DNA from 4 places in the Agathobaculum sp. Marseille-P7918 genome. Region 4 is predicted to be linked to each of the others. Evidence: predicted binding sites of a transcription regulator. Region 4 holds the regulator's gene; each other region holds the start of a gene.

Region 1 (3,120 bases), on a different contig from region 4:
TCAGCCGTGCTGCCCATCAGCAGCTCCATGCCGGTTTCGTAGACATAATATCCCGCAACCATCACGAGTTCCGCCGGGATGCCGCAGAGCGCCACACGCACCAGCGTGGACATGTGTTCCCGCTTCACCATATGATGGTACAGCCAACCGCCAACCAGCGCGGTCAGCGCCTTGATGGCAAACGTTCCCGGCACCCATGCCATATAACCGCCAAACAGATCGGCCATCATAGAACCAATGCCAGCGGCCACCGCTCCTATGCCCGGTCCAAGCAGAATGCCGCAAATCAGCACCATGCCGTCGCCGAGATGAATATAACCTTGTGTGGGAGTCGGAATTTTAATGATCATTGTGGCGACAGTGGTCAACGCCGCGAGTAATGCGGCTATAATAATGGTTTTGGTTTTATGATTTGTCATGTTATCAGCGCCTTCTTTCTGTTTTCGCTTTCGATGGTACCATTATAGTCCGATTGTGGCATGTAAGAAAGCGTCAGTTTTTGCATTTTATACAATGCCAGATAGAGACACGCAAAAAAACAGCCGCCCATAGGACGGCTGCTCATTTGCATATATAATTTTGCTTTAACGCTTGTTGGAACGCTTCCAGATATGCATTTTCTCCGCGTCTGCAATCAGCTGCTCACGGAAATCAGGATGCGCTATCGAAATCAGCGCCTCGGCACGCTGCCATGCAGCCTTGCCCTTGAGGCTAACCATACCATACTCGGTTACAATGTAGTGCGTGGCCGAACGCGGATCGGTTACGATCGATCCGTTCGCCAGTGTCGGGCGGATACGGGATGCCACCGTACCATCCTTCTGCTTGAAGGTCGACGACAGGCAGATAAAGCTCTTGCCGCCCTTAGACAGATATGCGCCCATGACAAAGTCCAGCTGACCGCCCGTACCGGAAATCTGCTTGGTGCCGGCAGACTCCGCATTGACCTGACCGCACAGGTCGATATCGACCGCATTGTTGATGGAAATAAAGTTGTCAATCCCCGCGATGACATGCACATCATTGGTATAATCGACCGGCATGGAAGCGCACTCCGGATTGTTGTCCAGATAGTCATACAGCTTCTTGGTACCGGCAGCGAATGCATAGGCCTGACGGCCGCGGTCGATGTTCTTGTTCCGTCCGGTGATCTTGCCTGCCTTGGCAATATCAACAAACGCATCGACATACATTTCCGTGTGTACGCCCAGATCCTTCAAATCGGATTCCGCAATCATGGCACCGATGGTATTCGGCATGCCGCCGATACCCAGCTGCAGGCAGGCGCCGTTCGGAATCTCAGGCACAATCAGCTCCGCAACCTTTCTGTCCACCTCGGTTGCCGCAGCCGCACCCATCTCCGGCATGGGCGCATTATTTCCCTGAACAATCATGTCCACCTCGGAAACATGGATGCAATCCTCCATGCCGCCCAAGCAGCGCGGCATATTTTCATTCACTTCTACAATGATCTTATCCGCCACATCGCACACGGCACGCAAATGCGATGCCTGCGGACCAAAGCTGAAAAAGCCGTGGCTGTCCATCGGCGCAACCTGCAGCATGGCCACATCGACGTGACCGATACTCTCCCGATAAAAGCGCGGCAGTTCGGAATAGCGCATCGACGAATAGAAGCCTGCGCCGGTAGCGATGAACTTGCGCTCAATACCGGACATGTGCCACGAGTTCCATGTCATATGTGCCGCAGGATCTTCGATCTTATAGATTTCCGGCACACGCATCAAAACACCGCCGCGGAAATTGACATCCGTCAGCTCCGGCAGACGCTTGGCCAGCGCCTGATCCAGCACGTCCGGTGTGCCGACACACCAGCCGTAATCCACCCAGTCACCCGACTTGACTACCTGAACGGCTTCTTCTGCTGTTGTCAGTTTACTTTGATAAAGTGCTGTGTAATCCATTTTGCCACAACCTCCATATTGTCTATTCTTTAACAATCTCTATTCATTATACTATAATCGCATATACAGGTCAAGCAAAGGTTTGTATTATGTCAAAACATTCCCATGATTATCCCAAAACTTTTCCTTGATTTTCTGAAATAAAGTGGTACAATGGTAAATGACTTTCACGGCACAGTACGATAAAGTGAATTTAGGAGGGTCCCTTATGAAAACCAAAAAGCTGCTGGCGCTGATGCTCGCCGGTGCGATGAGTCTTTCCATGCTGGCCGGCTGCGGCGGCGGAAAAAACGAAGATGCGGCCACGGACACCAACGGCGACGCAAATACGGAAACCGCCAGCGATCTGGCTTATGTGCAGGACAAAGGCAAAATGGTAATCGGCTACACCGTATATGAGCCGATGAACTACACCGATGAAAACGGCGAATTTACCGGCTTTGATACCGAATTTGCCAAGGCGGTCTGTGAAAAGCTGGGTGTCGAGCCTGAGTTTGTTGAAATCAACTGGGATACCAAGGTAGTCGAGCTGGACGCCAAGAGCATCGACTGCATCTGGAACGGCATGACCATCACGGATGATCTGAAGGAAAACATTGCGGTTTCCGATCCGTATGTCAAGAACATGCAGGTCATTGTTATCAAGGATTCCAATAAGGACACCTTTACAGATACCGCTTCCCTGTCCGGTGCCAATCTGGTTGCCGAGGCCGGTTCTGCCGGTCAGTCGGCAATCGAAGCGGACGAGAATCTGTCGCAGGCCAATCTGACCACCGTCACCAAGCAGACCGACGCTCTGCTGGAAATCGAGTCCGGCGCCTCCGACGCAGCGGTGCTCGACTGGACACTCGCCAAGAGCATGATCGGAGAAGGCACAGACTTTGCCGATCTGATGATGATCGATGGCGTCGAGCTGTCGGTTGAGGAATACGGCATCGGCTTCCGCAAGGGCAGCGACCTTTGCACTGAAGTCAACAAGATTATGGCGGAGCTGGTCGAGGACGGTACGCTTCCCGCGCTGGCTGAGAAATACGGTCTGAGTCTTGCCGAGTAATCTATTACAATAAGAAAGATATGGCCGACGGGACAGCATTTTTATGCTGCCCCGCCTGCCTTTGTTTGGGGAAAGGGTATTTTTCATGTCTGCGTCTGTTATCTTTTCCAGCCTGACAAAAACCTTCGGCATCAACTGCCA
Region 2 (3,120 bases), on a different contig from region 4:
CCGTTTGATATGAACCACCTCATTTTCTGCTGTGATTATATCATATGCCAAACAAAAAAGCACCCTTTCCTTGTGGAAAGGGTGCTTTGTGGGTTTTAAGAGGATAACTTACTTGTTGTCAACCTCAGCCATGTGCTCGATGAGCATCAGCAGCTTGTTGGAGTAGCCCCACTCGTTGTCGTACCAAGAAACAACCTTCACGAAGGTGTCGGTCAGCTGGATGCCAGCCTTGGCGTCGAAGATGGAGGTGCGAGCGTCGCCCAGGAAGTCGGAGGAAACAACGTCCTCGTCGGTGTAGCCCAGAACGCCCTGCAGGCCGCCCTCAGACAGCGGAGTCTCGGAAGCCTTCTTCATAGCAGCGCAGATCTCGTCGTAGGTTGCCGGCTTAGCGAGGTTGCAGGTCAGGTCAACAACGGAAACGTCCAGGGTCGGAACGCGCATGGACATACCGGTCAGCTTGCCGTTCAGCTTCGGATAAACCTTGCCTACTGCCTTAGCAGCGCCAGTGGAGGACGGGATGATGTTGCCGGAAGCCGCACGGCCGCCGCGCCAGTCCTTCTTGGACGGGCCGTCAACGGTCTTCTGGGTGCCGGTGGTAGAGTGAACGGTGGTCATCAGGCCTTCGGTGATGCCAAACGCCTCGTCCAGAACCTTAGCAATCGGAGCCAGGCAGTTGGTGGTGCAGGAAGCGTTGGAAACAAAGGTCATGTCCTTGGTGTAGGTGTCCTGGTTAACGCCCATAACGAACATCGGGGTGTCGTCCTTGGACGGAGCGGACATGATAACCTTCTTAGCGCCGCCGTCGATGTGCGCCTGCGCCTTCTCCTTGGTCAGGAACACGCCGGTGGACTCGACAACGTAATCAACGCCGTCCTTGCCCCACGGGATGTTCTTCGGATCCATCTCAGCGTGGAACAGAACCTTCTTGCCGTCCACAGTGATGGAGTTGTCGTCATACTCGATAGTGCCGTCATAGCGACCGTGCATGGTGTCATACTTGAGCATGTATGCCATGTAGTCCGGAGTCATGAACGGGTCGTTTACCGCTACGAACTCAATGTTCGGGTTCTTCAGACCAGCGCGGAAAACCATACGGCCGATACGGCCAAAGCCATTGATACCAACTTTGATAGCCATTTACAGTATCCTCCTAAAATGTTTTTAATGAGTCTCTGTCGATGGTTTTATTATACACTAAACGGGTCGTCTGCCGCAAGGTGTAATATTTGTGAAATTTTTGTCATTACGACTGGGCTTTTTGTACATTTTTCTTTGCAATGCATTCCCGTCTGGTGGTATAATAAGCACATCCCACAAAATATAGTATTTCAGTCACTGCGCAGCCTTATACTCATGAAAAGAGAAACAAAAATATTTTGGAGGATAGAGATGGCGGATACGTTCTTTTCACACATTGACGAGAAAACCCTGCGTGAGCTGCTCGCTCGCACCGGTCTGCGCGACGCAGCGGTTGTCACAGTTTCTTCCACACTTTATATTGAAAACAGCAATGAAATCGCCACTCGCCTGACCGGGCTGCACCCGCTCGAACGCATCGACCAGCTGCTCAGCGATCAGGCGGCAGCAGCTCTGCGCGATTGTATTGCCGCGCGCGCACCGCACACGGTTTATGAAGAACTGGACGGTTTGGAATACCGTCTGGAAATCCTCCCGCACCGCGATGGAGCGCTACTGGCCTTTGTGCGTGACGACCGCGCCTCCTATGACGGCACGCTTCGTGTGCTGCACGCCAAGGGCACACAGTATCTGGGCACGCTGCTTGCAGACGCTGCACAGGTGGACGATCCCACGCTTGCCGCGCACCTGCGCCGTCAGTGTCTGCGGCTGCACCGTCTGCTCATGCATTCGGACTTTCTGCATGACCCACCGCTGACCGAGCAGCTGCAGCTGCACCACGATGATCTGGCCCAGCTGTGCCGCAGCGCTGCGGAGCAGGCGTCCACGCACGCCTCGAGCAACGCCGCCCCCATCACAGTGCATGCGGACGATAGCTGTATCGCACTGATTGAGCCGCAGCTCATCCGCACCGCACTGTACAACCTGCTTGCCAATGCGCTGCATGTCACGCCGCCGGACGACGATATTTCCCTGAGCTTGTATGATGACGGCGCATTTTTCACCATCACGGTTGCCGATCGCGGCCCTGGTCTGGATGCTGCACGCTTTGAAGCGCTGCTGTCCGGCTGGCAGATGCCCGCTCCGCTCGACGAGTACCTTGCACTCGCGCGGCAGGGTACGCCGCCCGGATTGGGTTTGCCGCTCATCCAACGCATCGCGCAGCTGCACGGCGGCAGTCTGCTGCTGTCCCCACGCGAAGGCGGCGGCAGCCAGCTTCATTTCACGCTTGCACATCTGCCCGAATCGCTTGCCGACCACAACCTGCACGCCCCTATGATCCTCGAGGATGGCTACCCGCTGGAAGAAATCGAATTTTCCGTTTTGGACTGAAAAAACAAAAAGCGGCCGCTGTGCTGAGCACAGCGGCCGCTTTTGTCAGCCCTCTTTAGACAGATCGTACGAAGTCTGCACCTTCTCTGCGTGGGATATCTGTGCCTGCACATCGGCGGCACCGTCCGCATTGTCATGCAGCAGATCCTCTGCGGCCAACGTTGTGGTTGTCACAGACAGTACGGCCGCACCGGTCAGAAAGTACGAAAGCACCTGTTTAAATGTCATCTTTGGAACCTCCTGCCAGATGATCTTTTCGGGTTCAGTTTATGATACCATAGCTTGGAGTCGTGAACTGCAAAATGTAACATAGACGTAATGAAGGGCGGCAAAAGCCGCCCTTTTGTCACCAAATTGTTACTTTCCTTAGGTTCAGTCCTTGTAGAACGCGCCGAAGCCCTTGTACGCCATATACAGGTCGAGCTTTGCAATCACTTCAAACGGTGCATGCATCGATAGTACGGGCACACCGGCATCCACCGTGTCGATGTTGCGGTTGGCCAGATACATCGCAACCGTGCCGCCGCCGCCCTGATCGACCTTGCCGAGCTGGCCGGTCTGCCAGATGACATCCGCCTTGTCGAAAATGCAGCGGATACGAGCCATCAGCTCCGCAGTCGCGTCCGACGTACCGGACTTGCCGCGCGCGCC
Region 3 (3,120 bases), on a different contig from region 4:
TCGGCGGCCACTGGGACCGCGCACCCCGTTTGGGCGAGCTGGCGCTCTCCAATAAAATCGAAGCCTACAACCTGCCGCAGGGCGTTATCTCGCACATGTACCGTGATATCGCCGCGCACAACATCGGCACGATTACCCACGTCGGCCTCAAGACCTTTGTTGACCCGCGCAACGGCGGCGGTAAGCTCAACGAAAAGACCAAGGAAGATCTGGTCACGATCGTTAACATTGAAGGGAAGGAACGCCTGCTGTACAAGGGCTTCCCGATCAATGTCGTATTCCTGCGCGCATCCTACTGCGATGAATACGGCAACTGCACCGTACATAGAGAAATCGGCCCGCTGGACGTTACCGCAATGGCGCAGGCGTGCAAAAACTCGGGCGGTAAGGTCATCGTACAGGTCGAGAAGATTGTACAGGGCGGATCGCTCGATCCGAAGCTGGTTGCCATCCCGGGCATCTATGTTGACTCGGTTGTCATCGGCTCGGAGGAAGAGAACATGCAGTGCCTCGGCATGCCGTATGACGGCGCACTGACCGGCGAATTCCGCATCCCGGTGGACGCTATTCCGCCCATCCCGATGGACGCCAAGAAGATCATCGCCCGCCGCGCAGCGATGGAGCTGCCGCAGGACGCGATTGTCAACCTCGGCACCGGCGCACCGGAGAAAATTGCTAACGTTGCGGCGGAAGAGGGTATCTCGGACAAGATGACCCTGACCGTCGAGGCTGGTTCGATTGCAGGCGTGCCCTACGGCGGCACTCAGTTCGGCGCAGCGGCAAACGCGATGTGCATCATCCCGCACAACGTACAGTTTGACTTCTATCAGGGCGGCGGTCTGGACGTTGCTTTCCTCGGTCTGGCTGAAACTGCACCCAACGGCGACCTGAACGTTTCCAAGTTCGGTACCCGTCTGGCCGGCGCGGGCGGATTCATCGATATCACCCAGAACGCCAAGAAGGTTGTCTACTGCGGCACCTTCACCGCCAAGGGCCTCAAGACCGCCTGCGAGGACGGCAAGCTCGTCATCACGCAGGAAGGCGCCAAGAAGAAGTTTGTCAACCAGGTGGAGCACATCACCTTCTCCGGCGACTACGCCAACGAAGTACACCAGCCGGTTCTGTACATCACCGAGCGCGCTGTGTTCGAGCTGCGTCCGGAAGGCGTCACCCTCATTGAGATCGCACCGGGCATCGACCTGCAAACCCAGATCCTTGATCAGATGGAATTTGAGCCGAAGATCGCTTACCAGCCGGACGGCTCGATCAAGCTGATGGATGCTCGCATCTTCCGTGAAGAGCTGATGGGCCTGGCGAACGATTAAATTTCGATTTTTTCTGTGTGTGTGTTGTACAGATGTTGGGTATATTGTTAATCATTTAACAAACTTTCGTAAAACCCCTTGCAATTCTCCGCACATTTGATAAAATATTAACGAACTCGAAAGAGACATTAAACTGCACCGGTGCATCCGGTGCCAGAGAAGAAAAGGAGTAACAGCCAAATGAACGTTTACATCTGTTCCGCTGCCCGTACCGCTATCGGCACTTATGGCGGCACCCTTCGCGACGTACCTGCCGCTCAGCTCGGCATCGCTGCTGCCAACGCTGCCATTGAACGCGCCGGCGTTGACAAAGCCGCTATCGACGAATGCCTGTTTGGTCAGGTATTGCAGGGCGGCGTTGGCCAGAACGTAGCTCGTCAGGTATCTCTCGGCGTCGGTATGCCGCTTGAGACCCCCGCTATGACCCTCAACAAGGTTTGCGCATCCTCCATGCGCGCCATCTCTCTGGGCTCCCAGATCATCCGCTCCGGCGAGGATCAGATGATGCTGGTCGGCGGCTGTGAGTCCATGTCCGGCGCACCGTATATTTCCCGCAACATGCGCTGGGGCGCTCGCATGAACGACGTAAAGTTTGTTGATATGATGGTTTATGACGGCGTATTCGACGTATTCAATCAGTACCACATGGGCGTCACCGCGGAAAATGTTGCTGAGAAGTACGGCATCACCCGTGAGATGCAGGACCAGATCGGTTATGAGTCCCAGATGAAGGCTGCCAAGGCAATTTCCTCCGGCCGCTTCAAGGACGAAATCGTTCCGATCGAGGTTAAGAAGAAGAAGGAAACCGTTATTTTTGATACCGACGAGCACTGCCGTCCCCAGACTACCATCGAGGGTCTGGCAAAGCTGCGCCCGGCCTTCAAGAAGGACGGCACGGTTACCGCAGGCAACGCTTCCGGCATCAACGATGCAGGCGCAGCCATGATCATTGCATCTGAGGATTTTGTTAAGGCGCACGGCCTCAAGCCGCTGGCCAAGATTCGTTCGTTCGGCTCGGTTGGCTGCGATCCGGCTATCATGGGCATTGGCCCGATCGAATCCACCCGTCAGGCTCTCAAGCGTGCCGGTCTGACTGTTGCAGACCTTGATCTGATCGAGTCCAACGAGGCATTTGCGGCACAGGCTGCTGCTGTTAACCGTGAACTGGGCTTTGATATGGAGAAGGTAAACGTCAACGGCGGCGCTATCGCACTCGGCCATCCGATCGGTGCAGCAGGCTGCCGTATCACCACCACCCTGCTTCACGAAATGATCAAGCGCGACCTGACCATCGGCCTTGCCACTATGTGCATCGGCGGCGGCATGGGCGAAGCCCTGATCGTGGAGCGCGACGAGCTCTGCAAGTAAAAACCGGCAGACAGCTTTTCGCGTCCTCTCCGCATTGATTCCTGTAATTTGAATGGGTATCCGTCAGTTTTTTCACTCTGACGGATACCGGTTCGTCAGAATGTTTGAAAGGAAGTCTTTAGCAATGACTGATGTAGTAGTTGAGAAAAAAGGCCATGTAGCGGTCGTTAAGATCGAGCATATGAAGGCCATGAACGCGCTTTCCACTGATATGTATGCTCAGTTGGAAGAAGCGTTTGACGAAGTCGGCAAGATGGACGACGTATACTGCGTTATCCTGACCGGCTCCTCGACGGTCAACAAGAAGGGCAAGACGGTCAACTCCTTTGTTGCCGGTGCCGACATCGCACAGATGTCCACCATGACGGTTGCGGAAGGCAAATTCTTCGGCAACGACTCCAACCGTGTCTGCTGGAAGATCGAAAAC
Region 4 (3,120 bases):
CAAGAAGTTTTTTCAATTTTTTGTTTGCATCCAGTTTGACCGTCTCTATATGAGACTTATACAGTATACCTCCCTTTTTTACTTTTGTCAACTGTTTTTTACCGTATTTTCGCTTTTTGTGACTTGTGGTTCTTTTCGCTTTCTGCTATAATAAATCATTATAATGCTATTTCATAAAAAGGAGGGGTCGGCTTGCCCATCAAAATAGCCGACAGTCTGCCTGCGCGTGCGGTACTGGAAAGCGAAAACATCTTTGTTATGACCGAGCATCGTGCGACTACACAGGATATTCGGCCGCTGCGCATCGCATTGCTCAATCTGATGCCATTGAAAATCGTTACGGAAACGCAAATTCTGCGCTGCTTATCCAATACGCCTATTCAGATTGAGGTGGACTTGATTCAAACCAAGACCTACCACTCCAAAAACACACCTGAGGATCATCTGCTTACTTTCTACAAGACCTTTGATGATATTCGCGATCAAAAGTATGACGGTTTTATCATTACCGGCGCTCCGGTAGAGAATATGCCGTTTGAGGATGTAGAATATTGGAATGAGCTGGTTGAGATAATGGATTGGAGCAAGACCCATGTCCACTCCACTCTGCATATCTGCTGGGGCGCGCAGGCCGGCTTATACCATCATTATGGTATCCCCAAATATCCGCTTCCTCACAAGATGTCCGGTATCTTTCGTCATCACATGCTTTTTCCAAAAGAACCTCTTCTGCGCGGCTTTGACGACGTTTTTTCTGCTCCGCATTCCCGTTATACTGAGGTGCGCGCTGAGGACATTCGCCGGGATGATCGACTGCGTCTGCTGGCAGAGTCCAATGAAGCCGGCGTATACATCGTGGAAGCGATGAATGGCCGTCAGATTTTTGTGCTCGGCCACGGGGAATATGACTCTGATACGCTCAAGAAGGAATATGAGCGAGATTTAGCCAAAGGCTTGAACCCTGCTATTCCAGCTCACTACTTCCGCAACGACGATCCGGATGATGAAATTCTTGTCACATGGAAAGCCCATGCGCACTTGTTCTACACCAACTGGGTTAACTACTACGTCTACCAGACTACACCCTATTTTCTCGATAAAATGTAAATTTGTAAAAAAAGAAACGGCCTGCAGGCCGTTTCTTTTTTATTCCTCTGTCGCGCTGACCAGATGGCACAGCGTCATCAAGCTATCGGACAGATGTACATTTTCCACCGGTACACCCAAGCCACCCAAGTGAAGATCCTCTCCTGTAAAATTCCACAGGCCGCGGATGCCTTGATCGACCAGCTCCCGTGCAATCTCCGGCGCATTGCTCCTCGGAATGGTAAGCACTGCCACATCCGGCTTGTGAGCCGCAATAAACGACGGTAAATCATCACTGCTGCGCACCGAATAGCCGCCGAATTCCTTTCCCTTGAGATCCGGGTTTGCATCAAATGCGCACAGCAGACGGAATCCGCTTGCACTGAAATCAAAGTTATTGAGCAACGCCCGACCCAGGTTGCCTGCACCCAGCAAAATCGCTGTGCGGCCTGCACGCAGACCGAGAATAGAGCCCAATTCCTCCATCAGCTTGTCAATATTATATCCATAGCCCTGTTGCCCAAAGCCGCCAAAACAATTAAAATCCTGCCGAATTTGCGAGGCCGTCAGACCCATGCGCTCAGCCAACGCGCGTGAAGAGATGCGCTGCACGCCTTCAGCCTTCAGTTCACAGATATTTCGGTAATAGCGTGGCAGCCGCTGAATGACCGCTTTGGAAACCTCTTGCTTTCGTTCCACAGGCTCTCTCCTTCTTCCTTCATTGGAATATTTTGATGATTACAGTCCGGCGATGGTATCCAGCACGTAATCCGTAAATTCTTGCGCAGTTGCGCCGGTATCACGGCCGGTAACAACCACTTTTTTCTCTTCAAACATGCAGATGTCCAGTGCGCGATCGAGCTTTTTCGCCAGCTCGACTTCACCGATATGCTCGAGCAGCATCACAGATGCGCGCAACACGGACGACGGATCGGCATACTTTGCGCGGCCTTCCTGCACCATACGCGGCGCAGAACCATGAATCGCCTCAAACATCGCATAACGCTTGCCAATATTGGCCGAGCCTGCGGTGCCGACGCCGCCCTGAATTTCTGCCGCTTCGTCAGTAATGATATCACCGTACAGGTTGGGCAGCACAACCACCTTGAAGTCACGACGGCGCTTGTCGTCGAGCAGCTTTGCGGTCATGATATCGATGTACCAGTCGTCAAACTCGACTTCCGGATATTCCTTTGCCACCTTCTGGCAGGTATCGAGGAATTTGCCGTCGGTCGTTTTAATGATGTTCGCCTTGGTGACGCAGGAAACGCGGTTCTTGCCGGTCTTACGTGCATAGTCAAACGCCAGACGCGCGATACGCTCACAGCCCTGCGAAGTGGCAACCGTGAAGTCGATGAACAGGTCGTCGTCGATCTGCACTCCCTGCGAACCGACAGCGTAACCGCCTTCGGTGTTCTCACGATAGAACGTCCAGTCGATACCAAGTTCAGGCACCTTGACCGGACGTACATTGGCAAACAGGTCGAGCGCCTTACGCATCGCCACATTTGCGGACTCTACGTTCGGCCACGGATCGCCCTTACGCGGAGTCGTGGTCGGCCCCTTGAGAATGACGTGACACTGTTTCAATTCTTCCATCACATCGGGCGGAATCGCGCAGCCAAGCTCTGCACGACGCTCAATGGTCAGGCCGTCGATGACGCGAAACTCCACCTTGCCCGCCTTGACCTTGTCAGCCAGCAACACCTCAAGCGCATGCTGTGCCATACCGGTGATCATCGGGCCGATGCCGTCGCCGCCGCACACGCCGATGATGAGCTTGTCGAGCTTAGAATAGTCAATAAAGTCGTCCTGCGCCTTCATATCCGCAATGCGCTTGCGCTGGCTTTCGACGACCGCTTCAAACTTCTCCAAAATGGACTGGTCGATAGACATGGGAATGTCCTCCTATTGAATTGATATTATTTTAACAAGAATTCTATGTTCTGTCAAGAAAAGCAGAGCAGAGAGAGCCTTGCGGCTCCCTCTGACACAAGCATTTACTTTACATTCTGCCGGGCATAATTGAGCGTG

Evidence for each region. Region 4 encodes Rex, which represses fermentation and respiration genes when NADH is low (regulators of the CRP and FNR family bind a similar motif). Its sites were predicted from a motif close to ATTGTTAANNNNTTAACAAT; they were not measured.
Region 1: the regulator Rex is predicted to act here: its motif matches at 1,943-1,962, upstream of ACESSO_RS03595 (butyryl-CoA:acetate CoA-transferase).
Region 2: the regulator Rex is predicted to act here: its motif matches at 1,226-1,245, upstream of gap (type I glyceraldehyde-3-phosphate dehydrogenase).
Region 3: the regulator Rex is predicted to act here: its motif matches at 1,369-1,388, upstream of ACESSO_RS03635 (acetyl-CoA C-acetyltransferase).

What each region holds. Positions count from the first base shown of each region.
Region 1 is NZ_CAXTXI010000002.1:52,485-55,604, forward strand. It holds gene ACESSO_RS03590 (ECF transporter S component) at 1-419, opposite strand, end outside; gene ACESSO_RS03595 (butyryl-CoA:acetate CoA-transferase) at 585-1,925, opposite strand; gene ACESSO_RS03600 (transporter substrate-binding domain-containing protein) at 2,134-2,979, shown strand; gene ACESSO_RS03605 (amino acid ABC transporter permease) at 3,065-3,120, shown strand, end outside.
Region 2 is NZ_CAXTXI010000003.1:45,461-48,580, reverse strand. It holds gene ACESSO_RS05470 (DUF5808 domain-containing protein) at 1-51, opposite strand, end outside; gene gap (type I glyceraldehyde-3-phosphate dehydrogenase) at 109-1,137, opposite strand; gene ACESSO_RS05460 (sensor histidine kinase) at 1,390-2,469, shown strand; gene ACESSO_RS05455 (hypothetical protein) at 2,515-2,697, opposite strand; gene ACESSO_RS05450 (aminopeptidase) at 2,842-3,120, opposite strand, start outside.
Region 3 is NZ_CAXTXI010000002.1:60,684-63,803, forward strand. It holds gene ACESSO_RS03630 (acyl CoA:acetate/3-ketoacid CoA transferase) at 1-1,325, shown strand, start outside; gene ACESSO_RS03635 (acetyl-CoA C-acetyltransferase) at 1,506-2,693, shown strand; gene ACESSO_RS03640 (enoyl-CoA hydratase-related protein) at 2,818-3,120, shown strand, end outside.
Region 4 is NZ_CAXTXI010000004.1:288,718-291,837, reverse strand. It holds gene metA (homoserine O-succinyltransferase) at 193-1,107, shown strand; gene ACESSO_RS08445 (redox-sensing transcriptional repressor Rex) at 1,147-1,785, opposite strand; gene ACESSO_RS08440 (isocitrate/isopropylmalate family dehydrogenase) at 1,825-2,982, opposite strand; gene ACESSO_RS08435 (aconitate hydratase) at 3,087-3,120, opposite strand, start outside.